3 regions of the Streptomyces sp. NPDC060064 genome follow, and region 3 is predicted to be linked to each of the others. Evidence: predicted binding sites of a transcription regulator. Region 3 holds the regulator's gene; each other region holds the start of a gene.
The links. The regulator HrcA, encoded in region 3, represses chaperone genes, less so after heat shock. The targets are predictions, from matches to a motif close to TTNGCACTCNGNNNNNCNGAGTGCNAA.

Region 1 (10,190 bases), on a different contig from region 3:
CGCACCTCGCCGTCACCAACGCCGTGCAGCTCCGCTCCGGCGATGTCGCCATCGCCATCACCCACTCCGGCTCCACCGGCGATGTCATCGAGCCGCTGCGCGCCGCCTTCGACCGGGGTGCGACGACGGTCGCGATCACCGGCCGCCCGGACGGGCCCGTATCGCAGTACGCCGACCATGTGCTGACCACCTCGACCGCCCGCGAGAGCGAGCTGCGGCCGGCCGCGATGTCGTCCCGTACCAGCCAACTCCTCGTTGTGGACTGCCTGTTCATAGGCGTGGCGCAGCGCACGTACGAGACGGCGGCCCCTGCCCTGGCCGCTTCGTACGAGGCGCTCGCCCACCGGCACAGCCCCCGCACCCGCTGAGCACCCCGATCACCCCCTCCCCCCACGGACCGAGAAAGCTGAGCCGCTCTTCATGACCTTCTCCTACGGTGAACTCCGCGCCGAGCTGGCCACCCTCACCACCGAGGCGTTCCGGCCCGAACTCGCCGAGATCGACCGGCTCCCGACCCTCGAGATCGCCCGGATCATGAACGGCGAGGACGAGTCCGTCCCCGCCGCCGTCGCCGCGCAGCTGCCGCGGATCGCCGCCGCGATCGACGACACCGCCGAGCGGATGTCCCGCGGCGGCCGGCTGGTCTACGCGGGCGCCGGCACGGCGGGGCGCCTCGGCGTACTGGACGCGAGCGAGTGCCCGCCCACCTTCAACACCGACCCGACCGAGGTCGTGGGCCTGATCGCGGGCGGCCCGTCAGCCATGGTCAAGGCGGTCGAGGGTGCCGAGGACAGCAAGGAGCTGGCCGCCGCCGACCTGGACGCGCTGAAGCTGACCGCGGACGACACGGTGGTCGGGATCTCCGCCTCGGGCCGTACCCCGTACGCGATCGGCGCGGTCGAGCACGCCCGCTTCCTCGGAGCGCTCACCATCGGCCTGTCCTGCAACGCGGACAGCGCACTCGGCGCGGCCGCCGACCACAGCATCGAGATCGTCGTCGGCCCCGAACTGCTCACCGGCTCCACCCGGTTGAAGGCCGGTACGGCGCAGAAGCTGGTCCTCAACATGATCTCGACGATCACGATGATCCGGCTCGGCAAGACATACGGGAATCTGATGGTGGACGTCCGCGCCTCCAACGAGAAGCTGCGCGCCCGCTCCCGCCGGATCGTCGCGCTGGCCACCGGCGCGTCGGACGAGGAGATCGAGGCCGCCCTCGCCGCGACCGACGGCGAGGTGAAGAACGCCATCCTCACCATCCTCGGCTCGGTCGACGGCCCCACCGCCGCACGACTCCTGACCGAGAGCAAGGGCCATCTGCGCGCGGCACTGCAGTCCGCCCGCCGGTAACCACCGACTGAACGTCCCCCCACAGCAAGGCACTCCGCACCATGGCAACAGACGCCCCCAACGCTCCTGACGCCCCCAACACCCCGGACGGCCCGGACGCCCCCAACGGCCCCAACGGCCCCAACGCCCCGGACAAGAACAGCGCCGTCGCCGCCGCCATCCTCCCCCTGGTCGGCGGCGCCCGGAACATCACCACCGTCGCGCACTGCATGACCCGCCTCCGCCTCGGGCTGCGCGACTCCTCCCTCGTACAGGAAGAGGCGCTGAAGGCGCTTCCCGCGGTCATGGGCGTGGTCGAGGACGACACGTACCAGATCGTGCTCGGCCCGGGCACGGTCGCCCGGGTCACCCCGGAGTTCGAGGCGCTCGTGGCAGCGGCCCCCAGGACCGCCGATGACCTGGCCGACCGGGGCGCCGCCATCAAGGCGGCCCGGAGGGCGAAGAATTCGACGCCCTTCAAGCTGTTCCTGCGCCGTATCGCGAACATCTTTGTCCCGCTGATCCCGGCCCTCATCGGCTGCGGCATCATCGCCGGCCTCAACGGCCTGCTGGCCAACCTCGGTTGGGCCCCGGCCGTGGTGCCCGCACTGGCCGCGACGGCCTCCGGCTTCATGTCGCTGATCGCGGTCTTCGTCGGCTACAACACCGCGAAGGAGTTCGGCGGTACGCCGGTCCTGGGCGGCGCGGTCGCCGCGATCATCGTCTTCCCGGGCGTCGCGAAGATCAGCGCCTTCGGTGTCCATCTCTCCCCCGGCCAGGGCGGCGTCCTGGGCGCCCTCGGCGCGGCGGTGCTCGCGGTGTACGTGGAGAAGTGGTGCCGCCGCTGGGTGCCGGAGGCCCTGGACGTCCTGGTCACGCCGACCCTCACGGTCCTCGTCGCCGGCCTGGTGACTCTCTTCGGCCTGATGTTCGTGGCCGGTGAGATCTCCACCGCGATCGGCGAGTTCGCGAACTGGCTGCTGGCAGGCGGCGGCGCGGCCGCGGGCTTCGTCCTCGGAGGTCTCTTCCTGCCGCTGGTGATGCTGGGCCTGCACCAGGCGCTGATCCCGATCCACACCACGCTCATCGAGCAGCAGAGCTATACGGTCCTGCTCCCGATCCTCGCGATGGCGGGCGCCGGGCAGGTCGGCGCGGCGGCCGCGGTCTACGTCCGGCTGCCCCGCAACACCTCGATCCGCAGCACCATCAAGTCCGCGCTCCCGGCGGGCTTTCTGGGCGTCGGCGAGCCGCTGATCTACGGCGTCTCGCTCCCGCTGGGCCGACCGTTCATCACGGCCTGCGTCGGCGGCGCGTTCGGCGGCGGCTTCGTCGGCCTGTTCAACATGCTGGGCGACAAGGTCGGCTCCACGGCGATCGGCCCCTCGGGCTGGGCGCTGTTCCCGCTGCTCGACGGCAACAAGGGCCTGGGCGAGACGATCGGGGTCTACGCGGCCGGGCTGCTGGTCGGTTACGTCGTCGGCTTCCTGGCCACGTACTGGTTCGGCTTCACCGGGCCGATGCTCAAGGAGCTCAACGTGGCCCCGGAGGAGTCCTTGCCCCCAGTGGCAGCGGGCTCCCCCGCCCCACCGAAGGAACCCGCGTCGGCCACGAACTGACGCCCCCGTACGCCTTCCGGGCACAGCACACGTGGCCCGGCTGCGCGTCACGGGAGCCGCCCCTCCGCGTTGACCTCCCGCACTCGCGCCCGCAGCACCTCGCCCGGCCGGGCGGGAGTGACTGCTTCAAGCGGGCAGTCCCACTCCCGTCCGCCACCCGGTGGGCGCAGCTGTACGTAGGTGCCCACGCGCCCCATGACCCGACCGATCCGCCCGTTGCGGGAGTCGATCACGTACTCCCCGGCGGTCACCGGCGCACCTCATGAAGCACAGCGGCGAGCCGCAGCGCCGTGTCCAGGTTGCAGCGCCCCAGGTCCACGAGTGGATACGGGTCCTCACTCGCGAGCATCACCGGGTCCACCCGCAGCGACGGCAGTTTCACCCCCACCTCGCCGAGCTCGACCCGCAGCTGGGCCACCACCTCTTCCGCAGCCCGCAGCCGCTCCGCCGATCGCACCACCATGACCAGGCACATCCACGCTGAGTGTCCGCATTACGACACAGCGCGTCCGACAGGTGGCTAGCCTGAACAGCGACGGCCGCCCAACAATCCCCCGTGTACGACCGGGAGTTGCCCATGCCTGGCCCGAAGGATCTCGACCCGTCATCGTCCCCGCGCGCACTGCTCGGCGCGGAGCTGCGTCGGTGATCGACGAGCTGGTCGAGGCACGACTCGCTCGCGCGCACCTGTTGAACGGTCCAACGGTGCCCTTGTTTTGGACCGTTCTGGACGAAGCAGCCTTACGGCGGACGGTGGGTGGACCCGCGGTGATGGCAGAGGCGCTGCGCCATGTGGCCTCACGGGTACGCAGCCACCAGATCATCGTGCAGGTGCTCCTGCTCAACGCGGGCGCACACGCTGCTATGGACGGCGCCCTCAAGCTGATGTACTTCCCTGACGCGCCCCCTCTCGCTTACGTCGATGGCCCCGGCACAGGCCAGTTGTTGGACGACCCGGGCCACGGTCGCACGGCACGAACTGACCTACGATCTGCTCGGGGCCAGCGCACTGTCACCCCAAGAATCCCTGGCCCTGATCGAATCAGTGGCGGAGGATTACGCGCATGACGATCAGCCCTGAGTACGACCTGAGCGTGGCGACCTGGCACAAGCCCAGCTACAGCGACGGCAGCTGTCTCGAGGTCGCCACCTGGCGCAAGTCCACCCACAGCGGCGGCGACTGCCTCGAAGTCGCCGACGGCCACCCCGACATCGTCCCCGTCCGCGACTCCAAGAACCCCGCCGGCCCTGCGCTCGTGTTCCGGAGCGCCGCCTGGTCCGTCTTCGTCGCGGACCTCAAGCAGCACTAGCCGGCGGAGCCCCTCGGAACTGGCCGGTCTTGTTCGTGTGCCGAGGGGCCGCCCTCTGGGCGGACCAAGTAGCCCGCGCGGCGGCGGCCCGTTGCGCCCACCGATTCGGCGGACCGGGGCGCCCGTCGCGCCCACGCCTGCCGGGGATGTCAGGATGGTCCTATGACGACCAAGGTCTACTTCGACATCACCATCAATGACGCCCCCGCCGGGCGGATCAACTTCAACCTGTACGACGACGTCGTTCCCAAGACGGCAGAGAACTTCCGCGCGCTCGCCACCGGCGAGAAGGGGTTCGGCTACGAGGGGTCCTCCTTCCACCGCGTCATCCCCGACTTCATGCTGCAGGGCGGCGACTTCACCCGCGGTGACGGCACGGGCGGCAAGAGCATCTACGGCGAGAAGTTCGCCGACGAGAACTTCAAGCTCACGCACAACAGGCCGGGCCTGCTCTCGATGGCCAACGCCGGCCCGAACAGCAACGGCTCCCAGTTCTTCATCACCACCGTGCTGACGCCGTGGCTGGACGGCAAGCACGTCGTGTTCGGCGAGGTCGCCGACGAGGACAGCATGGCCCTGGTCAAGAAGATCGAGAGCTACGGATCGCAGAGTGGCCGGACCAAGGCCAAGATCACCATCTCCGGCTCCGGCGTCGCCTGACGAACCTGCGGGACCTGAGCGGCCGAGAGGTCCGGGTCCCCGCGTGAACACGCGCTGAAACGCCCGAAGGCGGCACCCCTGTCAGGGATGCCGCCTTCGGTTGCGTAACCGGGCTTACTGAGCCGAGGCTCAGAAGTCCATGTCACCGCCCGGCATGCCGCCGCCCGCGGGGGCACCGGCCTTCTCGGGCTTGTCGGCGATGACGGCCTCGGTGGTGAGGAACAGCGCCGCGATGGAGGCCGCGTTCTGCAGAGCAGAGCGGGTCACCTTCGCGGGGTCGATGATGCCCTCGGCGATCATGTCGACGTACTCGCCGGTCGCGGCGTTCAGACCGTGGCCGACGGCCAGGTTGCGCACCTTCTCGACGACGACGCCACCCTCGAGACCACCGTTGACGGCGATCTGCTTGAGCGGAGCCTCCAGCGCGAGCTTCACGGCGTTGGCGCCGGTCGCCTCGTCACCATCGAGGTCGAGCTTCTCGAAGACCGAAGTCGCCTGGAGCAGAGCCACGCCACCACCGGCGACGATGCCCTCCTCGACGGCGGCCTTGGCGTTGCGCACCGCGTCCTCGATGCGGTGCTTGCGCTCCTTGAGCTCGACCTCGGTCGCGGCGCCGGCCTTGATGACGGCCACGCCGCCGGCCAGCTTCGCGAGGCGCTCCTGGAGCTTCTCGCGGTCGTAGTCCGAGTCGGAGTTCTCGATCTCGGCACGGATCTGGTTGACGCGACCGGCAACCTGGTCGCTCTCACCGGCACCGTCGACGATCGTGGTCTCGTCCTTGGTGATGACGACCTTGCGGGCGCGGCCCAGCAGGTCCAGGCCGGCGTTCTCGAGCTTGAGGCCGACCTCCTCGGAGATGACCGTGCCGCCGGTGAGGATGGCGATGTCGTTCAGCATCGCCTTGCGGCGGTCACCGAAGCCCGGAGCCTTGACGGCAACGGACTTGAAGGTGCCACGGATCTTGTTGACGACCAGGGTCGACAGGGCCTCGCCCTCGACGTCCTCGGCGATGATCAGCAGCGGCTTGCCGGACTGCATGACCTTCTCGAGAAGCGGCAGCAGGTCCTTGACCGAGCTGATCTTCGAGTTGACGATCAGGATGTACGGGTCGTCGAGCGACGCCTCCATACGCTCCATGTCGGTGGCGAAGTACGCCGAGATGTAGCCCTTGTCGAAGCGCATACCCTCGGTGAGCTCAAGCTCCAGACCGAAGGTCTGGGACTCCTCGACGGTGATGACGCCTTCCTTGCCGACCTTGTCCATCGCCTCGGCGATGAGCTCGCCGATCTGGGTGTCGGCGGCGGAGATGGAGGCCGTGGAAGCGATCTGCTCCTTGGTCTCCACGTCCTTGGCCTGCTCGAGCAGCGCACCGGAGACGGCCTCGACGGCCTTCTCGATGCCGCGCTTGAGAGCCATCGGGTTGGCACCGGCGGCCACGTTGCGCAGGCCCTCGCGGACCAGCGCCTGGGCGAGGACGGTCGCGGTGGTCGTACCGTCACCGGCGACGTCGTCCGTCTTCTTGGCGACTTCCTTGACCAGCTCGGCGCCGATCTTCTCAAACGGGTCCTCGAGCTCGATCTCCTTGGCGATGGATACACCATCGTTGGTGATCGTGGGGGCGCCCCACTTCTTCTCGAGGACGACGTTGCGGCCCTTGGGGCCAAGGGTGACCTTGACGGCGTCGGCGAGCTGGTTCATCCCGCGCTCGAGACCGCGCCGTGCCTCCTCGTCGAACGCGATGATCTTGGCCATGTGAAGTGGTCCTCCCGGACTGGGGTGGATTCTCCGGACCGCGCTGGCGCCCGCGACGGACGGCCTGCATGCCTTGTGGTTCCTTGCCCCACCCGGCCTGCGGACCTCACCAACCCGGTCCTCGTTGTCACTCTCACTGTCAGAGTGCTAACGCCAATGATTAGCACTCGCCCTAGGAGAGTGCAAGCGACTCTCACGGATCGAAGACCCACGAGCGGACCCACGGGCGGACCCAGCAGCGGACGCGCGAAGGGACCCACGAAGGGACCCAGCAGCGGACGCGCGAGCGGACCCGCGGGCAGACGCACGAGGGGCCCGCATCCCTGGTGGGATGCGGGCCCCTCGTGCGTGAGTGCGTCGGTGGCCGATCGCGCCGAGATCAGACGGCGAGCTTGACCATATCCGCCTGCGGACCCTTCTGGCCCTGCGAGATCTCGAATTCGACTCGCTGACCCTCTTCAAGGGTGCGGTACCCGTCCATCTGGATCGCGCTGTAGTGGACGAAAACATCCGCACCACCGTCGACCGCGATGAAGCCGTACCCCTTCTCCGCGTTGAACCACTTGACGGTGCCCTGAGCCATGCCTAACTCCCCTATTACTGGCCCTTGCGCAGGACCGCACTTCGCGGACCCGGGTCAGACCTCCACCCTCCGACAGGAGAGGGTGTGCGCCGGAACGCGTCGACCGCGGCTGAATGTATCTGCCCAACTGCCCTCTGCAACAGGTCAATCCGACGAGAAATCCGAGCACGCGTGAACGGATAATTGAACTGAATTCAATAAATTCCGGGGCAAGTCGGGCCCGGCAAATGGCGCTTAAGAGGCAATTCGAGCGAACTTATTGGCTGCTTCTTGATGGGGCCAGGACGCATTCTCATATGCGGCCGGCATAAGCAGCGGCGGGGCCTTCCCCAACTGTACCGCGCTCAACCATACAGAATTGCCCCCTCCGCTTCTCTTGCGGAGGGGGCAATTCTGGTGACGCTGCGTAGCTCAGCCGCCGGCGACGGCAGGAATGATCGAAACGCCCGCACCGTCCGGCGTCGCGGTCTCAAGACCCTGCTCGAAACGGACGTCGTCGTCATTCACGTACACGTTCACGAAGCGGCGCAGCTTGCCCTGGTCGTCCAGGACGCGCGCGGCGATGCCCGTGTGGTTCTTCTCCAGGTCGGCGATCACCTCGGAGAGCGTCGCGCCCTCCGCCGGGACCTCGGCCTGACCGCCCGTGTACGTACGGAGAATGGTGGGGATGCGGACGTTCACGCTCATGGTGTTCTGCCTTCCGTAGGTAGTCAGCGGGCCAGGCCGGCGTCGCGGAACGCGTCGAGGCTCGGGCGGATGGTCGCCGTGGGTCCGGTCGTCGGAGCGACCGCGTCGAGGGTCTTGAGACCGTCGCCGGTGTTGAGCACGACCGTGGTGAGCGCCGGGTCGAGCACGCCCTCCTCGATCAGCTTCCGCGTCACGCCCACGGTCACACCGCCCGCGGTCTCCGCGAAGATGCCCTCGGTACGGGCCAGCAGCTTGATCGCGTCGACGATCTGCTCGTCGTTGACGTCCTCCACCGCGCCGCCCGTGCGGCGCGCGATGTCCAGCACGTACGGGCCGTCGGCCGGGTTGCCGATGGCCAGCGACTTGGCGATGGTGTCCGGCTTCTGCGGGCGTACGACGTCGTGCCCGGCCTTGAAGGCCGTCGACACCGGCGAGCAGCCCTCCGCCTGGGCACCGAAGATCTTGTACGGCTTGTCCTCGACCAGACCGAGCTTGATCAGCTCCTGCAGACCCTTGTCGATCTTGGTGAGCTGCGAGCCTGAGGCGATCGGGATCACGATCTGGTCGGGCAGCTGCCAGCCGAGCTGCTCGCAGATCTCGTACGCCAGCGTCTTGGAGCCCTCGCCGTAGTACGGGCGGAGGTTGACGTTGACGAAGCCCCAGCCCTCGCCCAGCGGGTCGCCGATGAGCTCCGAGCAGAAGCGGTTGACGTCGTCGTAGTTGCCCTCGATGCCGACCAGCTCGCCGCCGTACACCGCGGCCATGACGACCTTGCCCTGCTCCAGGTCGTGCGGGATGAACACGCAGGAGCGGAAGCCGGCCCGTGCGGCGGCCGCACCGACGGCGCCCGCGAGGTTGCCGGTGGAGGAGCAGGAGAGAGTCGTGAAGCCGAAGGCGCGCGCGGCCTCGACGGCGATCGCGACGACGCGGTCCTTGAAGGAGTGCGTCGGGTTGCCGGAGTCGTCCTTGATGTACAGGCCACCGGTAACGCCCAGCTCACGGGCGAGATTGTCGGCCTTGACGAGCTTGGTGAAACCGGGGTTGATGTTCGGCTTCTCGGCCACGTCGGCGGGGACGGGCAGCAGCGGGGCGTACCGCCAGATATTGTTCGGACCCGCTTCGATCCGCTTCTTCAGCGCGTCGGGGTCGCCGCTCGGCAGGTCGTACGCGACTTCGAGGGGCCCGAAACACAGGGCGCAGGCGAAGATCGGGCCGAGGTCGAAACGCTCTCCGCACTCGCGACACGAGAGCGCCGCGGCGGGACCGAGGTTCACTGGAGTGGTGCTTGCGACAGTCTGAACAGCCATGGAGGCGAGGCCCTTTCTCCTCATCTTCCCCGTGACGCATTTCGCCACGAGACGGAATTGGCACCTTCCCCACCGTGACCTCGCGGTCGGCGGGAGGGTTGCCGGGGCTTCAACGGGCCGTTCCCTCTGCCCCTCTGGATGAGCGGTATTCGATTGTCAGCGTGAGGACCCCCGACATGCGACGGTCATCCGCGTTGTTCAAGACTGTAACCGAAGGCCTGGACGGTTGAGATAGTCGTCCGAACCGCGAGATGAAGATCATGGCCCCTGCCGCTGGCGCGGCGTGGCACAACCAGGGAGTAACGAGCGTGCTGGAAGAGGTGGAGCGCTGGCTGAGCAGGCGTTCCTGGTCCGCGTCCGACCGGCCGCTGCACCAGCTCATCGCTGCCAAGCGCGGTACGACCGTCAGTGTCGTCCTGCCCGCGCTCGACGAGGAGGCGACGGTCGGCGAGATCGTCACCGTGATCCGGCGCGAGCTGATGGAAGCGGTGCCGCTCGTCGACGAGCTGGTCGTCATCGACTCGGGCTCGAGCGACCGTACGGCCGAGGTGGCCGCGGCGGCCGGCGCGCGGGTGGTGCACCGCGACGCGATACTGCCGCGGATACCGGCGGCCCCCGGCAAGGGCGAGGTGCTGTGGCGGTCGCTGATGGTGACCAGCGGCGACATCGTCTGCTTCATCGACGCGGACCTCAGGGACTTCTCGGCGGACTTCGTCTCCGGGATCGTGGGACCGCTGCTGACCGACCCCGAAGTGCAGTTCGTCAAAGCGATGTACGACCGGCCGCTGGGCGATGTGGCAGGTCAGGGCGGCCGGGTCACCGAGCTGGTGGCGCGCCCGCTGCTCAATCTGCACTGGCCGCAGCTGGCCGGGGTCGTCCAGCCGCTCGGCGGCGAGTACGCGGCGCGGCGCTCGCTCCTCGAGCGGCTGCCCTTCCCCGTCGGTTA
Region 2 (10,190 bases), on a different contig from region 3:
ACCTTGCGGCGCAGTTCCTCCGGCTCGATCGCCGACCCGCGCTTCTTCACCGTCAGATTGCCGACTTCGCGTTCCCGCAGCAGCGCCTTCAACTTCTTCAGGCCGAAGGGGAGTTCATCGGTGATCTCGTAGGCGGTGGCGTACGGGGTCGGCCGCAGCTCGTCCGCCGTGATGTACGCGATCGTCTCGTCGATCAGCCCGCCGTCGAGCTCCTCCGCGACCTCGGCGACCAGATGCGCGCGGATCACCGCGCCGTCGGGCTCGTACAGGAAGCGGCCCACCTTGCGGACCTCGGGGTCCGGCAGCCCGCGGCCGGTCAGCGAGCGCGGGCCGGGCAGCAGCGTCGCACCGACCGTGCCCGGCCGGGTGCCGAACCAGAGCACGGCCTCCTTCACATCGCCGCCGTCCGAGATCCACTCCGCCTCGGCGTCGTCCGGGACCGCCTCGTGCGGGATGCCGGGTGCGATCTTGAGGGCAGCGTGCGGGCGGGTGCGGGCCGCGCCGATCGCCCAGGAGAGGGGCGGGGAGTACGCCTCCGGGTCGAAGATCCTGCCCCGGCCGCCCCGCCGGGCCGGGTCCACGAACACCGCGTCGTACGCACCCGTGTCGATCTCCGTGACGTCCGCGCACCGGACCTCGATCAGCTCGGCCAGGCCCAGCGCCTCCGCGTTCGCACGCGCTACCTCTGCCGTCAGCGGGTCGCGGTCCACCGCCAGGACCGAGATGCCGGCCCGGGCCAGCGCGATCGCGTCGCCGCCGATCCCGCAGCACAGGTCCGCCACGCTCCGTACGCCCAGTGCCGCGAAGCGCCCGGCCCGGTACGTCGCGACCGAGGAGCGGGTCGCCTGCTCGACGCCGTTCGGGGTGAAGAACATCCGCTGTGCGTCCGCCGCGCCGAACTTGGCCACCGCCCGCTGCCGCAGTCGCGCCTGCGTGAGCGCCGCCGTGACCAGCCCGACCGGGTGCTCGCGGCGCAGCCGGGAGGCGACCGCCAGTTCCTGGGCCGGGTCGTAGTCCCGCAGTGCGGCGAGCAGTGCCTGGCCCTCGTCGGTCAGCAGGGTCGAGAAGGGAACGAGATCGGTCACCCGGCCCATTGTGGGCCAGGTGGGGGATGGTGCGCCCGCGGTGGGCGGTGTCGGCCCCTTGCCAGGGCTTCGCGCTGACAGGATGCGGCGCCATGCACCCAGTACGACAAAAAGGAAAAATGACAGCCAATCGGGGCTATACGGTCCTGGCTGTGCTCCTGGTCGCCGCCCTCGGCTCCGCCTGTGCGGCCGAGTCCTCGGGTGGTTCGCGCGGTTCCGGCGGCCCCGGTGCCTCCGGCGGGGTCAAAGCCGCCCCCGGCGGGCAGGCGAAGCCGCAGTCCGGCCCGGCCGGCGCGCTCACCGCATATGTGGAGAAGGTGAAGCGCGCCGAGGCCGCCCGCGCCGTCGCAGCCAAGAAGTGGGGCCTGGACAAGCCCCCGCTCGCCGCGCCCCAGCCGCCCGCAGTCAAGCCGGAGATCACCACCCGTGAGGGCTTCGAGGTCGAGGACGGCGAGTCCCTGCCGCCCGTCTTCACCACCGTGCCCGTCAAGGACAAGGTCGTCTTTCTGACGATCGACGACGGCTGGGAGAAGGACCCCGCCCTGCTGCGGATGATGTCCGAGCTCAAGATCCCGTACAGCGCCTTCCTCAGCGACTACTTGATCAGCAACAACTACGACTACTTCAAGGAGATGCGGGACCGTGGGGTCTCGCTGTACAACCACACCCTCAACCACCTCTATCTGCCCGGCCTTTCGTACGCCGAGCAGGAGCGGGAGATCTGCAACCAGCAGACCAAGCTCGAGGAGCGGTACGGGAAGCGGCCCTCGCTCTTCCGCCCGCCGTACGGCAACTACAACCGGGACACGCTGCGCGTGGCCAAATCGTGCGGCATCAAGGCCGTGCCGCTCTGGGCCGCCGAGGCGTTTCCGGACCACATGGAGTGGCGCGAGTGGGACCAGGATCTGCACCCCGGCGACATCATCCTGACGCACTTCCGCGGCCCCGAGGAGTGGAAGGCCACCATGCCCGACCTGATCCGGCGGGTCATGAAGACGATCACCGACAAGGGCTACGCCGTGGCGAAGCTGGAGGACTACGTATGAGACGCGCGCACCGGCTGCTGGCCGGAGTGCTGGCGGCCGGTGCGCTTCTCGCCTCGGGGTGTGCGCAGTCGGTGGACCCGATCGAGCGCCTCGGGCGCAAGGCCGCGCAGCAGGTCTCCCCGGGCGCGGGTGTACCGGGCTCCGCGCACAAGCGGTGGGGGCTGGCCGCGCCGCTCGCGGCCGCGCCGAAGCCGCCCGCGCGCAGGCCCAAGGTGCCGTACGTGGTGAACCGGGTGCCGACCCGCGAGAAGGTCGTCTTCCTCACCTTCGACGACGGCGTGGAGCGCGATCCGGAGTTCCTGCGGATGGTCGGCGATCTGAAGCTGCCGATCAGTACGTTCCGCACGGGCGGCAGGACCGATCTGCGCACGCTCTCGTACGAGGACCAGCGCGACGAGATCTGCCGCCGGCGGGAGCGGCTGCTCCGTCCACCGCACGGCGCGTACAACGCCGACACACTGCGGGCGGCAGCCGACTGCGGGGTCCGTGCGGTGGTGCTGGGGCGGGCGTATGCGGAGGGTGAACGGCTGCGGCCCGGTGACATCGTGCTCGCGCACACGAGGACGACGGGGCGGATGCTGCGCCGTATCCAGGCGCAGGGGTACGCGGTGGCGCGTCTGGAGGACTACGTCTGAGGGGCAGGCCGTAGTGCCGGTGCCGTATTGCTGCCGTGCGGTGATTGCTGTCGTGCCGGGCGGAATTGCTGCTGTACCGCGCGGAACCCAGGGCGCCCGCGCCACGTTCTCCGTATCGGACCGACCGTGACAGCACGACGCCACACCGGCGGATTGGCACTCCGCTTGACCGAGTGCTAATCGCAGTCATAGTCTCAGGTCTGGCACTCCCCACTGGAGAGTGCCAACACAGCGACGGGCAGGTCCGGCACCCGCGACGACGGATCCACCTGGTCGCCACCTCAGACAGTTAACCCCGTGAGATCTCCGAAGGGGGAGGTCGGATCGTGACGACCGCCAGCTCCAAGGTTGCCATCAAGCCGCTCGAGGACCGCATTGTGGTCCAGCCGCTCGACGCCGAGCAGACCACGGCCTCTGGCCTGGTCATCCCGGACACCGCGAAGGAGAAGCCCCAGGAGGGCGTCGTCCTCGCCGTGGGCCCGGGTCGCTTCGAGAACGGCGAGCGGCTCCCGCTCGACGTCAAGACCGGCGACGTCGTGCTGTACAGCAAGTACGGCGGCACCGAGGTGAAGTACAACGGCGAGGAGTACCTCGTCCTCTCGGCTCGCGACGTGCTCGCGATCGTCGAGAAGTAATTCACCCGAAGTTTTAGATCTGCGCCCCTGGCCCCCGCGACATATGTAGCCGGGTGCCCAGGGGCGTAGTTCGTTCGAGAGGACAGAGAAGCTCCCATGGCGAAGATCCTGAAGTTCGACGAGGACGCCCGTCGCGCCCTCGAGCGCGGCGTCAACAAGCTTGCCGACACGGTGAAGGTGACGATCGGCCCCCGCGGCCGCAATGTCGTCATCGACAAGAAGTTCGGCGCCCCCACCATCACCAACGACGGTGTCACCATCGCCCGTGAGGTCGAGGTCGAGGACCCGTACGAGAACCTCGGTGCCCAGCTGGTGAAGGAGGTGGCGACCAAGACCAACGACATCGCGGGTGACGGCACCACCACCGCCACCGTGCTGGCCCAGGCGCTGGTCCGCGAGGGCCTGCGCAACGTCGCCGCGGGCGCTTCCCCGGCCGCCCTGAAGAAGGGCATCGACGCCGCGGTCAAGGCCGTGTCCGAGGAACTCCTCGCGACCGCCCGCCCGATCGACGACAAGGCCGACATCGCCGCCGTGGCCGCGCTCTCCGCGCAGGACCAGCAGGTCGGCGAGCTCATCGCCGAGGCGATGGACAAGGTCGGCAAGGACGGTGTCATCACCGTCGAGGAGTCCAACACCTTCGGCCTGGAGCTCGACTTCACCGAGGGCATGGCCTTCGACAAGGGCTACCTGTCGCCGTACATGGTGTCCGACCAGGAGCGTATGGAGGCCGTCCTCGACGACCCGTACATCCTGATCCACCAGGGCAAGATCTCCTCGATCCAGGACCTGCTGCCCCTGCTCGAGAAGGTCATCCAGGCGGGTAGCTCCAAGCCGCTGCTGATCATCGCCGAGGACGTCGAGGGCGAGGCCCTCTCCACCCTCGTCGTGAACAAGATCCGCGGCACCTTCAACGCGGTGGCCGTCAAGGCCCCCGGCTTCGGCGACCGCCGCAAGGCGATGCTCGGCGACATGGCCGCCCTCACCGGTGCCACCGTCATCGCCGAGGAGGTCGGCCTCAAGCTCGACCAGGCCGGTCTGGACGTGCTGGGCTCCGCCCGCCGCGTGACCGTGACCAAGGACGACACCACCATCGTCGACGGTGGCGGCAAGCACGAGGACGTCGTCGGCCGCATCAACCAGATCAAGGCCGAGATCGAGTCCACGGACTCCGACTGGGACCGCGAGAAGCTCCAGGAGCGCCTCGCGAAGCTGGCCGGCGGCGTGTGCGTGATCAAGGTCGGCGCCGCCACCGAGGTGGAGCTGAAGGAGAAGAAGCACCGTCTGGAGGACGCCATCTCCGCGACCCGCGCCGCGGTCGAGGAGGGCATCGTCTCCGGTGGTGGCTCCGCGCTCGTCCACGCCGTGAAGGTGCTCGAGGGCAACCTCGGCAAGGAGGGCGACGAGGCGACCGGTGTCGCCGTCGTCCGTCGCGCCGCCGTCGAGCCGCTGCGCTGGATCGCCGAGAACGCCGGTCTCGAGGGCTACGTCATCACCGCCAAGGTCGCCGAGCTCGAGGCCGGCCAGGGCTTCAACGCCGCGACCGGCGAGTACGGCGACCTGGTGAAGGCCGGCGTCATCGACCCGGTCAAGGTCACGCGCTCCGCGCTGGAGAACGCCGCGTCCATCGCCTCCCTGCTGCTCACGACCGAGACCTTGGTCGTCGAGAAGCCGGCGGAGGAGGAGGCCGAGGCGGGTCACGGCCACGGTCACGGTCACAGCCACTGACGCCGTACGACACATGTGAAGGCCCCCGTTCCCGCCGCTCGGCGGTGGGAACGGGGGCCTTCGGCGTCCGGCCGGGTGTGCCGGCCCCCAGCAAACGCGGCGGCTAGCCCAGCGCGCCGAGCTGCCGCATCAGGCGCATGACGTCGTAGTGCCACCAGCCCTCCTGGACCTTCCCGTCCTGGAAGCGGAAGATCGTGGTGCCGGTCATGGTGCACTGTTTGCCGGTGGGGGCGATGCCCAGGAAGTCGCCCTTGTGTGTGCCGGTCCAGGTCCACAGCGTCACGACGTCGTCACCTTCGGTCACTTGCCTGTCCAGGTTGAAGGTGAAGTCGAACGCGTCGCGCCAGCCGGTGACATCGCTGCGCATGTTCTCCAACCCGGTGGCGCTGTCCTCTCCCCTGATGATGTCGTGGTCCCGGTAGTCGGCCGCGAACAGCTCGTCGATGGCGTCGAGGTTGCCTCCGACGGCGATCTCGTGGAAGAAGCGGCGGGCGGCTGCCGCGTTCAGCTGTTCGTCGCGGACCACGTCGAGGTCGGTGAACGACGGCATCCCGTCGCAGAGCGCCACCATCTCCTGGAAGATCCGGTCGGTCTCGGGCAGATGGGAGTTCTTCATCGCCTCTTCGTACGAGGGGAATTCGACGATCTCGACGTAGTGGGAGTCGTCGGAGCGGTCCTTGCCGGTCAGGGTGTGGGTGGCGGTCCGCTTGCCCTTGGTCTGATCGACCCACTTGTCCATGAGCTGGTTCATGGTGTCGAACTGCTCGGTCTTGTAGTCGACTATCTGTACGAATTTCATGGCGCCTCCCGGAAATGGGTGGGATGCGTCCAGTTTAGTGAGAATTGTTCCCAATGATGAGCTAAGCGGAATGTTTAAGTGCCCCGGGACGGACCGGGTCCGCGAAGGGCAGCCCGGCCGCGAACCGCTCCACCTCGTCCAGCGCCCGGTCGGCCATCCGGTGCAGCTCGCGGCCGAGCGAGCCCGCTATGTGCGGGGTGAGCAGGACGTTCGGCAGGTCGTACAAGGGCGAGTCGGCGGACGGGACTTCAGGGTCCGTCACATCCAGTACGGCATCGAGGCGTCCGGAGATGAGCTCGGCGAGCAGGGCCTCCTCGTCGACCAGCGAACCGCGCGCGGTGTTGACCAGCGTCGCGCCGTCGGGCATAAGTGCCAGCTGCCGGGCGCCGATCATATGGCGGGTGGCCGGGATCTGCGGGGCATGGACCGTGACGACGTCGCTGTCCGCGCAGAGCACGTCCAGCGGCACGGTCTCGACGCCGATCCCGTCGGCCTCGGCCGACCCGACGTACGGGTCGTACAGCAGAACCCGCAGGTCGAACGGGCGCAGCAGCTCGATCACCCGGCGGCCGATCCGGGAAGCGCCGACGATCCCGACCGTACGGCCGTAGTTGCCCGCGCCGTCGAGCTCCAGGCCCCAGTCGTGGTGGGTGCGCAGCGTGCGGTAGCGGTGCCGGGTGTGCAGAACGCGCTTGTTGGCGAAGAGGATCGCGGCAAGCGTGTACTCGGCGACGGGCAGGGCGTTGGCCGCGACGACCGAGGTCACCGCGATGCCGCGCTCCCAGCAGGCTTCTGTGATGTGGTTCTTGACGGAGCCGGCGGCGTGGACGACTGCGCGCAGCCGCGGGGCCGCCGCGAGGACGTCGGCGGTGAGCGGGGTCGTGCCCCAGCACGTCAGCAGTACTTCGGCCGTGGCGAGCGCGTCCGCGACGGGTGGCGAAGGGGCGGTCAGATCGTGGGCGATCAGGTGCGGATCGGTGCGGGCGAGGGCGGTGAGACGGTCGCGGTGGCGGTCGTCGAGCAGGCGCTCGGCGATGCCGGGGCCCATCGCGAGCAGGAGGGACGGTCGGCCGCCGAAGTCTTCTGCGGTGCTCTCGCCGTGGTTCTCGCCGTGGTGCTCTCCGCCGTTCTCGCCGTTCTCGCCGTTCTCGCCGTTCTCGCCGTTCCCGCCGTTCCCGCCGTTCCCGCCGGGGCGACTGTCGGGAAACCGCCGTCCGGACTGTTCCCGCGACACGCTCACTGCGGGCCGTACTTCCGGCCTGTCCTGGACGTGATCCCGCCGAGCAGCCCGCGCGGCGCCAGCTTCACCGCACCCATCAGCGCCTTGTAGCGCGGGTCGGGGATCGAGAGCGACTTCCCGCGGGCCAGGTCCGCCAGCGCTGTGGAGACCAGCTTGTCCGCGTCCAGCCACATCCACCCAGGGATGTTGTCCGTCCCCATCCCGGCCCGTTCGTGGAACTCCGTCCGTACGAATCCGGGGCACAGGGCCATCAGCCGTACGCCCGACCCCGCCAGATCCCGCGCGGCACCCTGCGTGAACTGCACGACCCACGCCTTCGAAGCGCCGTACGTCCCGCGCGGCACGAACGCGGCCACCGACGCCACATTCACCACCCCGCCCCGCCCGCGCTCCCGCATCGACTCCGCCGCCGCCGCCGTCAGCCGCAGCACCGCCTCGCAGTGCACCTTCAGCATCGTCAGTTCGTCGGCCATGGACACCTCGAGGAAGCGTCCCTTGTTGCCGAACCCCGCATTGTTGACCAGCAGGTCCACCGGGTTCTTCCGGTCGGCGAGCCGCTTCTCGACCGCGGCGATCCCGGCGTCCTGCGACAGATCGGCGGTCAGCACCTCCGCCTCGATGCCGTGCCGGTCGTGCAACTCGGTGGCCTGCTCGTGCAGTCGCTTGGTGTCGCGGGCCACCAGCACCAGGTTGTGTCCCTCGGCCGCGAGCCGCCGCGCGAACGCGGCGCCGATACCCGCGGTCGCTCCCGTAATCAGTGCAGTCGTCATAGGCGGCACGTTAGTGCCCTGTGTGGGAGTGCGCTGTACGCCCCTTGCCCGCCCGAATTCCCTTGCCTTCCCGGAGGCCTTGTCCGAGGTTTCCCTACCCGCCCTGCTTGGCGACGTACTCGCGGGCGTCCTTCAGCAGTTCGGGGTGGAGCGCTTCGCCGGCCGCGAGCAGACGTGGCAGCAGCTCACGCTCCGTGGTGTCGGCCCGGAACGAGAGCTCGACCGTCACCTCGTGATCCGGCCGGTGCACGATCTCGATCGCGTCGCCCGCGCGGATCTCGCCGGGTTCGACGACCCGCAGATACGCGCCGGGCGCGCCGTGCCGCGTGAAGCGCTTGACCCAGCCCTTCTCACCCAGCCAGCTCGCGAACGTACGACATGGAATGCGGCCGCTGGTCACCTCCAGCACCAGCCCGTCGCCTATCCGCCAGCACTCGCCGATCTTCGCCCCGCTCACATCGAGCCCGCTCGTCGTGAGGTTCTCCCCGAAGGAGCCGTTGGCCAGCGGCCGCCCCAACTCCCGCTCCCAGAAGTCCAGATCCTCGCGCGCGAAGGCGTACACGGCCTGGTGGGTCCCGCCGTGGTGCCGCAGATCGCAGACCGTGTCCCCGACGACCCCGCTGGCCCCTTGCCCCTTGGGGCCCGGCTCCCTCACCCGTACGGCCCCATCGGCCGGCTGCTTGTCGATGCCGGTCGTGCCGCCCGCGCCGTCGCTGTAGTCGACGGCCTTCGGCCGTCCCACGTTCACGGTCAAAACCTTCATGGACGCCACGCTACCCCCCGCTCTCAAACGAACCATCCAATTATTGGTCTTCCCTCCAAGGGCCCCTTATATTCGAAGAGTGATCGAAGCCCGTCATCTCCGTGTCCTGCGTGCCGTTGCCGCCACCGGCTCGTTCTCGGCGGCCGCGCGCACGCTGGGCTGCACACAGCCCGCCGTCAGCCAGCAGATGAAGGCGCTCGAGACGTCGGCCGGTACCCCGCTGCTGATTCGTACAGGCCGCGCAATGCGCCTGACCCAGGCGGGTGAGGCGCTCGTGCGGCACGCCTCGGGCATCCTGGCCGGGCTCACCGCCGCCGAGGAGGAAATCGCCGCCATCGCCGGTCTGCGGGCCGGCCGGGTCCGGCTGGTCTCGTTCCCCAGCGGCAGCTCCACCCTCGTACCGACCGCGCTCGCCGCCCTGCGCGCGGCCCACCCGGGCACCCGGGTCTCTCTCGTCGAGGCCGAGCCGCCGCGCTCGGTGGAGATGCTGCGGGAGGGTGACTGTGATGTGGCGCTCGCCTTCCGTTACGGGGCGACAGACACGGAGTGGGACGACCTGATCGTCCGCCCGCTGCTCACCGACCGCCTCGTGGGCCTCGTCCCCGAAGGGCACCGCCTCGCCGAATCGGACTCCGTCACCATCGGCGACCTGGCCGGTGAGCCCTGGATCGCGGGCTGTCCGCGCTGCCGCCGCCAGCTCGTCGAGGTCTGCGAGGAGGCGGGCTTCACCCCTCGTATCGACTTCGCCACCGACGACTACCCGGCGGTGATCGGCCTGGTCGCCGCGGGTCTGGGGGTGGCGGTGCTGCCCGAGCTGGCCATGGAGTCGGTTCGGCCCAAGGCCGCGCGCACCGTGACTGTGGAGCCGGCGGTCCAGCGCGAGATCGTGGCGCTCACGCTCCCGGACCTGGCGCAGGTCCCGGCGGTCGCCGCCACTCTCGATCAGCTGACTCTGGCGGCGCCACGACGGCCCTGAGCGCCCCTCGCCCAGGGCAGAGCCGCTGCAGGAACGTTTCTTCGAATCTTCCGCACCGCGGGGTCAGCCCCGCGGCACGCCTCCCACGCTGTTCGCCGGGATCAGTCGATGCCGCGCACGCCCCATCAGCTCCTCGCGCTCGTCCTCGGTCAGTCCGCCCCACACGCCGTACGGCTCCCGCACCGCCAGTGCGTGTGCCGCGCACTCCGCGCGGACCGGGCACCTCATGCAGACCTCTTTTGCCGAGTTCTCGCGCGCACTTCGTGCAGCGCCACGCTCACCCTCGGGGTGGAAGAAGAGAGAGCTGTCCACCCCACGGCAGGCTGCGAGGAGCTGCCAGTCCCACAGATCGGCGTTGGGTCCGGGAAGGCGGGAGAAATCTGCCATAGCGCTTGTCCCCTTGAAACCGTGCTGAGTGGATACAGGACAGGTCGGATCAGACGCGATACGAGTCGGGTCCGGCACTCGTACCGTGACCACGACCGTACATCTACGGTGTTAGTAGATGTAAATATG
Region 3 (10,190 bases):
CTGGGCGACGACCCGCGGCAGGTACGGACGGTGTTCGTCGGAGGCGGTACGCCGACGCTGCTCGCGGCCTCGGATCTGGTCCGGATGCTGGACGCGGTCCGCGAGGAGTTCGGGCTCGCGGACGGTGCGGAGATCACGACCGAGGCGAACCCGGAGTCGGTGGACCCGGCGTATCTCGCCGAGCTGCGGGAGGGCGGCTTCAACCGGATCTCCTTCGGGATGCAGAGCGCGCGGCAGCATGTGCTGAAGGTGCTGGACCGTACGCATACGCCGGGCCGCCCGGAGGCGTGCGTCGCGGAGGCGCGGGCTGCGGGCTTCGACCATGTGAACCTCGACCTGATCTACGGCACGCCCGGCGAGAGCGACGACGACTGGCGCGCCTCCCTGGCGGCCGCGGTGGGCGCGGGTCCGGATCACATCTCGGCGTACGCACTGATCGTCGAGGAAGGCACGCAGCTTGCGCGGCGGATCCGCCGCGGCGAGGTCCCGATGACCGACGACGACGTCCACGCGGACCGGTATCTGATCGCGGACTCGGTGCTCGGGGACGCGGGCTTCGACTGGTACGAGGTCTCCAACTGGGCCACGACCGAGGCGGGCCGGTGCCTGCACAACGAGCTGTACTGGCGCGGCGCGGACTGGTGGGGTGCGGGCCCCGGAGCCCACAGCCATGTGGGCGGGGTGCGCTGGTGGAATGTGAAGCACCCGGGCGCGTACGCGGCGGCGCTGGCGGAGGGCCGCTCGCCGGGCGCGGGCCGCGAGCTCCTCTCGGCGCAGGACCGCCGGGTGGAGCGGATCCTGCTGGAGCTCCGGCTCCGGGAAGGCTGCGAGCTGGAGCTCCTGCACCCGGCGGGCCTGGCGGCGGCGGGCCGGGCCCTGTCGGACGGCCTGCTGGAGCCGGGGCCGTACAAAGAGGGACGGGCCGTACTGACGCTGCGGGGCCGCCTGCTGGCGGACGCGGTGGTACGCGACCTGGTGGACTGACGGGGGTGGGTACGCCCTTCGGGCCTCTCCTCAATCGCCGGACGGGCTTACATTTCGCCGGACCGGCAACTCAAGCCCTGCCGGCGATTGAGGCGCGGGGTCCGGGGCCCAGCCCCGGTCACACCCCCGGAGCCGTCACGAAGTCGATCAGCTCCTCCACTCGCCCCAGCAACTGCGGCTCCAGGTCCTTGTACGACCGCACGCCCGACAGAATCCGCTGCCACGCCGCTCCCGTGTTCTCCGGCCAGCCCAGTGCGCGGCAGACTCCCGTCTTCCAGTCCTGGCCGCGCGGCACCGACGGCCACGCCCGGATGCCCACCGAGGACGGCTTCACCGCCTCCCACACATCGATGTACGGGTGGCCCACGATCAAGGCGTGGTCGCTGGAGACCTGGGACGCGATACGGGACTCCTTCGAGCCGGGGACCAGATGGTCAACCAGCACCCCGAGGCGCGCGTCCGGGCCCGGCGCGAATTCCTTGACGATCGACGGGAGGTCGTCGATGCCCTCGAGGTACTCCACGACCACGCCCTCGATCCGCAGATCGTCACCCCAGACCCGTTCGACGAGCTCCGCGTCGTGGCGGCCTTCCACGTAGATACGGCCCGCCCGCGCGACCCTCGCCCGTGCCCCCGGGACCGCGACCGAGCCGGAGGCCGTACGTGCCGGGCGGGCCGGGGCCGTCGCCGAGGGGCGGACCAGGGTGACCACCCGGCCCTCCAGCAGAAAGCCCCGCGGGACCAGCGGGAACACGCGGTGCTTGCCGAAGCGGTCCTCGAGCGTGACTGTCGGGCCCTCCGCCGTTTTCTCGGTACGGATCACCGCACCGCAGAAACCCGTCGTGACCTCCTCCACGACCAGGTCGGACTCGGCAGGGACCTCCGGGGCCGGCTGCTGCTTCTTCCAAGGAGGCGTCAGATCCGGGCTGTAGCTGCGCATTTGGCCGACGCTACGACACGCCGAAGCGCTCCGCCAACGATTCCCGCTGTGCGCGTACAAAAGCCGCGTCGACCACTGCCCCGTGCCCGGGGACATACACCGCGTCGTCGCCGCCCAGCGACAGCAGCCGGTCCAGCGCCGCCGGCCAGCGGGACGGGATCGCGTCCCGGCCCGCCTGCGGTTCGCCCGACTCCTCCACCAGATCTCCGCAGAAGACCACCTCCGGGCTGCCCGGGCCTTCGCCCGGCACCAGCAGCGCCAGATCGTGGCCCGAGTGACCGGGGCCGACATTGGCCAGCAGCACCTGGCGGCCGCCCAGCTCGAGCGTCCACTCCCCGCACACCGGATGGTGCGGCAGTACCAGAAGATCGGCGGCCTCCGCGGCGTCCTTCACCGGGACCCCGTGCCGTACGGCCGTGCCGCGGATCTCGTCGCGCTCCCGCCTCATCAGTTCGTCGACGCCGACCGCGCCGAACACCTCGGCCCCGGAGAACGCCGCGGTCCCCAGGACATGGTCGAAGTGCGGATGACTCAGTGCGATATGCGTCACTCGGCGACCGCCCAGCAGCGCCTGCGCCTGGGTGCGGAGCTCGGCGCCCTCACGGAGCGTCGAACCCGTGTCGTACATGAGGACACGGTCCTCACCGGCGACCAGTCCAACGGTCGCGTCCCAGACAGGCAGCCGCCGACGCCCCACCCCGTCGGCCAACCGCTCCCAGCCGAAGTCTTCCCAACTGACGTCCATACCGCGACGCTATCGGCAAGGACCAGCGGTGTCGCGAGGTACCGTGGTCGGCCGCGATTGCAGGACTGCCCTGCAGGACGGCCCTTGCTAGGGGCGTACCCCACAGCCGTACACTGGCTCGGGGGAGTGCTGGCACTCGGACATGACGAGTGCCAAGCAGTCACCACAAGGAACCACGGCTGGAGGTGTGCGCAGATGCTCAGCGAACGCAGACTCGAGGTGCTGCGCGCCATCGTCCAGGACTATGTCGGCACCGAGGAGCCCGTCGGCTCCAAGGCCCTCACCGAGCGGCACAAGCTCGGTGTCTCCCCGGCTACTGTCCGTAACGACATGGCGGTGCTGGAAGAGGAAGGGTTCATCGCCCAGCCGCACACCAGCGCCGGCCGCATCCCGACGGACAAGGGCTACCGGCTCTTCGTCGACAAGCTGGCGGGCGTCAAGCCCCTGTCGGCGCCCGAGCGCCGCGCCATCCAGAACTTCCTGGACGGAGCCGTCGACCTGGACGACGTCGTGGGCCGTACGGTACGGCTGCTCGCGCAGTTGACCCGGCAGGTCGCCGTCGTCCAGTACCCCTCGCTGACCCGGTCCACGGTCCGGCACGTGGAGCTCCTGTCCCTCGCGCCCGCCCGGCTGATGCTCGTGCTCATCACGGACACCGGACGGGTCGAGCAGCGCATGATCGACTGCCCCGCGCCGTTCGGCGAGACCTCGCTGGCCGACCTGCGGGCCCGGCTCAACAGCCGGATCGTCGGGCGCCGCTTCGCGGATGTGCCGCACCTGGTGCAGGAGCTGCCCGACTCCTTCGAGACGGAGGACCGCGGCACTGTGTCCACGGTGCTGGCGACCCTGCTCGAGACGCTGGTCGAGGAGACGGAGGAGCGGCTGGTGATCGGCGGCACGGCCAATCTCACCCGCTTCGGGCACGACTTCCCGCTGACCATCAGGCCGGTGCTGGAAGCGCTCGAGGAGCATGTGGTGCTCCTCAAGCTGCTCGGCGAGGCCAAGGACTCGGGCATGGGCATGACCGTACGTATCGGTCATGAGAACGCACATGAGGGCCTCAACTCCACTTCCGTGGTCGCGGTCGGCTACGGTTCGGGCGACGAGGCAGTTGCCAAACTCGGCGTGGTCGGACCGACCCGCATGGACTACCCCGGAACGATGGGAGCGGTACGCGCAGTGGCACGTTACGTCGGACAGATCCTGGCGGAGTCGTAAGTGGCCACGGACTACTACGCCGTACTCGGCGTACGCCGCGACGCATCGCAGGACGAGATCAAGAAGGCCTTCCGCCGGCTTGCGCGTGAACTCCACCCGGATGTGAATCCGGACCCGAAGACGCAGGAGCGCTTCAAGGAGATCAACGCCGCGTACGAGGTGTTGTCGGACCCGCAGAAGAAGCAGGTCTACGACCTCGGCGGAGACCCGTTGTCCCAGGCGGGCGGCGGAGGCGCGGGCGGATTCGGGGCCGGTGGCTTCGGCAACTTCTCCGACATCATGGACGCGTTCTTCGGTACGGCGTCGCAGCGGGGCCCCAGGTCGCGTACGCGACGGGGCCAGGACGCGATGATCCGGCTGGAGATCGACCTCAACGAAGCGGCCTTCGGTACGACGAAGGACATCCAGGTCGACACGGCTGTCGTCTGTACGACGTGTTCGGGTGAGGGCGCGGCGCCGGGGACCTCGGCGCAGACCTGCGACATGTGCCGCGGACGCGGTGAGGTCTCGCAGGTGACGCGGTCCTTCCTGGGCCAGGTCATGACCTCGCGGCCGTGCCCGCAGTGCCAGGGCTTCGGCACGGTCGTGCCGACGCCGTGCCCGGAGTGCGCCGGTGACGGCCGTATCCGCTCGCGCCGGACGCTGACCGTGAAGATCCCGGCGGGCGTCGACAACGGCACGCGCATCCAGCTCGCGGGCGAGGGCGAGGTCGGCCCGGGTGGCGGACCGGCGGGTGATCTGTACGTCGAGATCCACGAGCTGCCGCACGCGGTCTTCCAGCGGCGTGGCGACGATCTGCACTGCACGGTGACGATCCCGATGACGGCGGCGGCGCTGGGCACGAAGTGCCCGCTGGAGACGCTCGACGGCATGGAGGAGGTCGACATCCGACCGGGCACACAGTCCGGCCAGTCGATCCCGCTGCACGGGCGTGGCATCACGCATCTGCGGGGCGGCGGCCGCGGCGACCTGATCGTGCACGTCGAGGTGATGACGCCGTCGAAGATGGACGCGGACCAGGAACGGCTGCTGCGGGATCTGGCGAAGCTGCGCGGCGAGGAGAGGCCGACGGGGCAGTTCCAGCCGGGGCAGCAGGGGCTGTTCTCCCGCCTGAAGGACGCGTTCAACGGGCGGTAGCCGTTGGGGGGTGCGGGTTGCCGGGGCTCTGCCCCGGGCCCCGCGCCTCAATCGCCGGCGGGGCTCTGTTGGGGCTCCGCCCCAAGCCCCGCTCCTCAAACACCGGAGGGGCTGATATTTGAGCCCGTCCGGCGATTGAGGACACCCCCGGAGGGCGTACGGCCCCCCGAACGCCCGATTCGGTCGCGCGCGAGCAACATGGCACCATGCCTGCATGTCCTCCGCACTGACCGATCTCTGCCGGTATCCGATCGTGCAGGCCCCCATGGCGGGCGGCGCCTCCTGTCCGCAGCTCGCCGCCGCCGTTTCCGACGCAGGTGGGCTCGGCTTCCTCGCCGCCGGGTACAAGACGGCGGACGGCATGTACCAGGAGGTCAAACAGATCCGCGGGCTCACCGGTCAGCCCTTCGGCGTCAATCTCTTCATGCCGCAGCCCAACACCGCCGACCCCGCCGCCGTCGGTGTCTACCGGCAGCAGCTCGCCGGTGAGGCCGCCTGGTACGAGACGCCTCTCGGCGACCCCGACAGCGGACGGGACGACGGGTACGAGGCCAAGCTCGCGATCCTCCTCGACGACCCCGTTCCTGTCGTCTCCTTCACCTTCGGCTGTCCGACCCGCGAAGTGCTCGACTCCTTCGCGAAGGCCGGCACCTTCACCGTGGTCACCGTCACCACGCCCGAGGAGGCGCAGGCCGCGCAGTGGGCCGGTGCCGACGCCGTGTGTGTGCAGGGCATCGAGGCCGGCGGCCACCAGGGCACGCACCGCGACGACCCCGCCGCCGACGGCTCCGGGATCGGGCTGCTCTCGCTCATCGGGCTGGTCCGCGAGACCGTGCAGCTGCCGGTCATCGCCGCCGGCGGACTGATGCGCGGCAGCCAGATCGCCGCCGTGCTCGCGGCCGGTGCGAGCGCCGCGCAGCTCGGCACCGCGTTCCTGGTCTGTCCCGAGTCCGGCGCCAATGTGCTGCACAAGCAGGCCATGACCAATCCGCTGTTCGTCCGCACCGAACTCACCCGCGCCTTCTCCGGGCGGCCCGCCCGCGGCCTCGTCAACCGCTTCATGCGGGAACACGGTCCGTACGCCCCCGCCGCCTACCCCCAGGTGCACCATCTGACGAGCAGCCTGCGCAAGGCCGCGGCCAAGGCGGGCGACCCGCAGGGCATGGCTCTCTGGGCCGGACAGGGCCACCGGATGGCGCGCGAGCTGCCCGCCGGTCAGCTCGTCGAGGTACTCGCCGCCGAACTGGACTCCGCGCGGGCCGCGCTGGCGCTGGGCGGTGCGTGATGACCGCGCCCGTATTCGTCGTCGACTCGCTGGAGGGCGTGGGGCCTGGCGCGATCCTCACCCTGGACGGGCCCGAGGGACGGCACGCCGTCTCCGTACGCAGGCTGCAGTCCGGTGAGGACATCGTGCTGACGGACGGGCGAGGGCGCGGCGCGGCCGGTGTCGTGCTGCGCACGGAGGGCAAGGACCGGCTGATCGTCGAGCCGTTCGAGTTCCCGACGGAGCCCGAACCCACGCCTCGTATCACCGTCGTCCAGGCCCTCCCCAAGGGCGACCGCGGCGAACTCGCCGTCGAGACCATGACGGAGACCGGCGTGGACGCCGTGGTGCCGTGGGCCGCCGCCCGCTGCATCACTCAGTGGAGGGGTGAGCGGGGCGCCAAGGCCCTCGCCAAGTGGCGGGCCACCGCGCGCGAGGCGGGGAAACAGTCGCGCAGGCTCCGCTTCCCGGAGGTCACGGACGCCGCAACGACCAAGCAGGTTGCCTCACTTCTGGCCGAAGCCGACTTCGCGGCAGTGCTGCACGAGGAGGGCGCGGAGCCGCTCGCCACCGCGGAGCTGCCCGCCGAGGGCTCGATCGTGCTGGTCGTCGGGCCCGAAGGGGGCGTGTCGCCGGAGGAGTTGGCGGCATTTGCCGAGGCGGGCGCGAAGCCGTTCCGGCTCGGGCGCAGCGTGCTGCGCACGTCGACCGCGGGCACGGCCGCCACGGCGCTGCTGCTGGGCCGCACCGGCCGCTGGTCCTGAAACGGCGGCTACCTCGCTAGGACACGCCCGAGCCCGGGTCGCCCGCCACCACCGCGTCGAACAGCGGCCAGCCGTCGACCTCGGTCGTGCCTGCCGCGGTGGGCAGCAGCCCGCGCGCCGTCGCCTCGTCGAGAAGCCGCCGCGCGGACCCCGGCTCGTAGAGGTTCAGCCAGTTCCGCTCGGAGTCGCCCACCGAGCCCGATTCCCAGTAGCCCTCGGCGATGATCCGGCCCGGGCTCGCCCGGAAGACGAGCTCCAGGCGCGCCGTCGTCCCCTCGCGCCGCAGCGAGAGCGTGGTGCGGCAGTCCGTACAACGGCCTTCGGCGCGCGCGTGCTTATGACGGACCGACCACATGTAGACGGTGTTCTCGTCGACGACGAGCCGGCGCGTCCGGATCAGCTTCCTGGTCATTGCATGACCGTACGGGGGAAAGGTGGCCGCAACCACTCTTTTCCTTCCGGGCACTCGGTGACACCCTGCCCTCCATGCGGTGCTTGAGACGAGTACGACACCGGCGCACTCTTGCCGCAATCGGCGCTGCCGGTGCGGCAGTTGTGGGCGTTGCGGCCTGTGAACCGACGGGCGGGCTGAGCTCCGTCGCCGTCGCCGTCACCACCGACAGGACGGGCACCAGCACGCTGGAGCGACTGGGCTTCGACGTGCGGTGGCTCAGCTGTACGGCGACGTTGGGGGGCGCCCCCAAGGCGGCCGGCACAGCGTCCGCGTCGCCCTCCGCCCGGAGCGTGGCCACCGTCGACTGCCAGGGCAAGACCGGTATCGGCCAGGACATCACACTCAAGGGCAAGGTCACGGAGGAGCGTTCCGGGAGGTGCGTCCGCGGCGATCTCATCGCCAAGGTCAATGGCAAGGTCGTCTTCCAGGCCGACGTCCTCGGCAACTGCGCAGGCACGCCGACCCGCACGCCCACCCGCACCCCGTCCGTCACCCACCGCCCTGGCGACCCGCCGCGGCCCACCGTCACCGTCACGGTCACCGTGACCGCGACACCCGACCAGGGCAAGTGATCGGAAAGGCGTGACCGGGCGGCGGCCACCTGCCTAGGGTGACGGTGTGACGCAGCCTGCCTACCTCCGGTATCCGCATGTCCACGGCGAGTTGATCGCCTTCACCGCAGAGGACGACGTCTGGGTCGCGCCGCTCGACGGCGGCCGGGCGTGGCGCGTCAGCGCCGACAACGTACCGGTGGACCATCCGAGGATCTCGCCCGACGGCGCGCACATCGCCTGGTCCTCACGCCGTGACGGCGCGCCCGAAGTGCATCTCGCGCCCGTCGACGGCGGTCCTTCGGACCGGCTGACGCACTGGGGCAGCGGGAAGACGTCCGTACGCGGCTGGACGCCGGACGGCGAGATCCTCGCGATCAGTACGTACGGCCAGGCCTCGCTGCGCCGCAGCTGGGCGCGGGCCGTGCCGCTCGACGGCGGGCCCGCCACCGTCCTGCCATACGGACCGGTCGGTGATGTGGCGTTCGGTCGGCACACGCTGCTGCTCTCGGCCACCATGGGGCGGGAGGCCGCCGCCTGGAAGCGCTACCGGGGCGGCACCGCGGGCAAGTTGTGGATCGACCGGCCGGGCGAGGGCGAGTTCGTACGCCTCCACGAGGACCTCGACGGAAATGTCGAGTATCCGCTGTGGGTGGGGGAGCGGGTTGCCTTCCTCTCCGACCACGAAGGTGTCGGAGCTGTCTATTCGTCGCTGCCGGACGGTTCGGAGCTGCGCCGCCACACCGGGATCGACGGTTTCTACGCCCGCCATGCCTCCACCGACGGCACCCGGGTCGTGTACGCCGCCGCCGGTGAACTGTGGCTGCTCGACGGCCTCGAGAGCGACGGGCCCCGCCGGCTCGACATCCGCCTCGGCGGCCAGCGCACCGATCTGCGGCCGCGCCCCGTCAAGGCCGACCGCCATCTCGGCACCGCGGCCCCCGACCACACCGGGCGCGGCAGCGCGGTGGAGATCCGTGGCGGCGTCCACTGGGTCACCCACCGCGAAGGTCCCGCGCGGGCGCTCGGCGTGCAGCCCGGCGTACGGGCCAGGCTGCCGCGCACCTTCCGGGCCGACGGCGAGGAGCATGTGGTCTGGGTGACGGACGCCGAGGGGGACGACGCCCTCGAGTTCGCCCCGGCCGTCGGCCCGGCGCCCGGGGCGACACCGCGCAGGCTGGGCGCGGGCCGGCTCGGCCGGGTACTCAGTCTTGCCGTCGCGCCCGACGGCAGCCGAGCCGCGGTCGCCTCGCACGACGGCCGGGTACTGCTCGTCGAGCGGGAGAGCGGCGAGGTCCGCGAGGTCGACCACAGCGAGCACGGCCACGCCACCGGCCTGGTCTTCTCGCCCGACTCGGGCTGGCTCGCCTGGTCACATCCGGGACCGTCCCCGCTGCGCCAGCTCAAGCTCGCCAACACCGCGGATCTGTCCGTCTCCGAGGCGACCCCGCTGCGCTTCCGCGACTTCCAGCCCGCGTTCACGCTCGACGGCAAGCATCTGGCGTTCCTCTCCGAGCGCGCCTTCGACCCGGTCTACGACACGCATGTCTTCGATCTGGCCTTCGTCGGCGGCTGCCGCCCGCATCTGATCACGCTGGCCGCCACGACCCCGTCGCCGTTCGGGCCGCAGCGCCACGGCCGGGCCTTCGAAGCGGACAAGGACGACCGCGGCAGGGACCAGCGGGACGGTGAGGAGAGCGGCGCCCCCGTCACCCGTATCGATCTCGACGGACTCGCCGACCGGATAGTGCCGTTCCCCGTCGAGGCGGGCCGCTACTCCACGCTGCGCGCCGCCAAGGACGGACTGCTGTGGCTGAGCCATCCGATGCGCGGTGTCCTGGGCGCGACCCGGGCCACGCCCGACGACCCGGGGCCGAAGACCGCGCTGGAGCGGTACGACCTGGTCCAGCAGCGCATCGAGGAACTCGTCCCGGACGCCACAAGCTTCGACGTCAGCGGTGACGGCAAGCGGGTGCTGCTGTACGCGGACGGCAAGCTGAAGGTCGTACCGAGTGACCGCAGGCCCTCGCGCGACGAGGACAGCGACACCAACATCACCGTCGATCTCGCCCGCGTACGCAGCAGTGTCGACCCGGCCGCGGAGTGGCGGCAGATGTACGACGAGGCCGGGCG

Region 1: a site for HrcA is predicted at 6,792-6,818, ahead of groL (chaperonin GroEL). Genes of this name have one in related genera too.
Region 2: a site for HrcA is predicted at 2,920-2,946, ahead of groES (co-chaperone GroES). Genes of this name have one in related genera too.

The regions. Positions count from the first base shown of each region.
Region 1 covers NZ_JBHWWF010000001.1:25,072-35,261, reverse strand. The annotation lists gene ACFWDI_RS00195 (MurR/RpiR family transcriptional regulator) at 1-368, shown strand, start outside; gene murQ (N-acetylmuramic acid 6-phosphate etherase) at 421-1,350, shown strand; gene ACFWDI_RS00185 (PTS transporter subunit EIIC) at 1,392-2,945, shown strand; gene ACFWDI_RS00180 (hypothetical protein) at 2,993-3,196, opposite strand; gene ACFWDI_RS00175 (hypothetical protein) at 3,193-3,408, opposite strand; partial or broken gene ACFWDI_RS00170 (DUF5753 domain-containing protein) at 3,594-4,026, shown strand; gene ACFWDI_RS00165 (DUF397 domain-containing protein) at 4,010-4,255, shown strand; gene ACFWDI_RS00160 (peptidylprolyl isomerase) at 4,418-4,915, shown strand; gene groL (chaperonin GroEL) at 5,045-6,667, opposite strand; gene ACFWDI_RS00150 (cold-shock protein) at 7,047-7,250, opposite strand; gene ACFWDI_RS00145 (MoaD/ThiS family protein) at 7,662-7,937, opposite strand; gene thrC (threonine synthase) at 7,961-9,244, opposite strand; SAM riboswitch class I at 9,262-9,389, opposite strand; gene ACFWDI_RS00135 (glucosyl-3-phosphoglycerate synthase) at 9,553-10,190, shown strand, end outside.
Region 2 covers NZ_JBHWWF010000038.1:4,740-14,929, reverse strand. The annotation lists gene ACFWDI_RS33330 (methyltransferase domain-containing protein) at 1-1,094, opposite strand, end outside; gene ACFWDI_RS33325 (polysaccharide deacetylase family protein) at 1,205-2,131, shown strand; gene ACFWDI_RS33320 (polysaccharide deacetylase family protein) at 2,128-2,766, shown strand; gene groES (co-chaperone GroES) at 3,093-3,401, shown strand; gene groL (chaperonin GroEL) at 3,498-5,126, shown strand; gene ACFWDI_RS33305 (ester cyclase) at 5,230-5,925, opposite strand; gene ACFWDI_RS33300 (hydroxyacid dehydrogenase) at 5,987-6,973, opposite strand; gene ACFWDI_RS33295 (SDR family NAD(P)-dependent oxidoreductase) at 7,162-7,935, opposite strand; gene ACFWDI_RS33290 (MOSC domain-containing protein) at 8,030-8,698, opposite strand; gene ACFWDI_RS33285 (LysR family transcriptional regulator) at 8,778-9,674, shown strand; gene ACFWDI_RS33280 (WhiB family transcriptional regulator) at 9,738-10,061, opposite strand.
Region 3 covers NZ_JBHWWF010000028.1:87,760-97,949, forward strand. The annotation lists gene hemW (radical SAM family heme chaperone HemW) at 1-984, shown strand, start outside; gene ACFWDI_RS29155 (DUF3097 domain-containing protein) at 1,103-1,924, opposite strand; gene ACFWDI_RS29160 (MBL fold metallo-hydrolase) at 1,935-2,669, opposite strand; gene hrcA (heat-inducible transcriptional repressor HrcA) at 2,865-3,887, shown strand; gene dnaJ (molecular chaperone DnaJ) at 3,888-5,024, shown strand; gene ACFWDI_RS29175 (nitronate monooxygenase) at 5,239-6,309, shown strand; gene ACFWDI_RS29180 (16S rRNA (uracil(1498)-N(3))-methyltransferase) at 6,309-7,052, shown strand; gene ACFWDI_RS29185 (hypothetical protein) at 7,069-7,464, opposite strand; gene ACFWDI_RS29190 (hypothetical protein) at 7,539-8,078, shown strand; gene ACFWDI_RS29195 (S41 family peptidase) at 8,125-10,190, shown strand, end outside.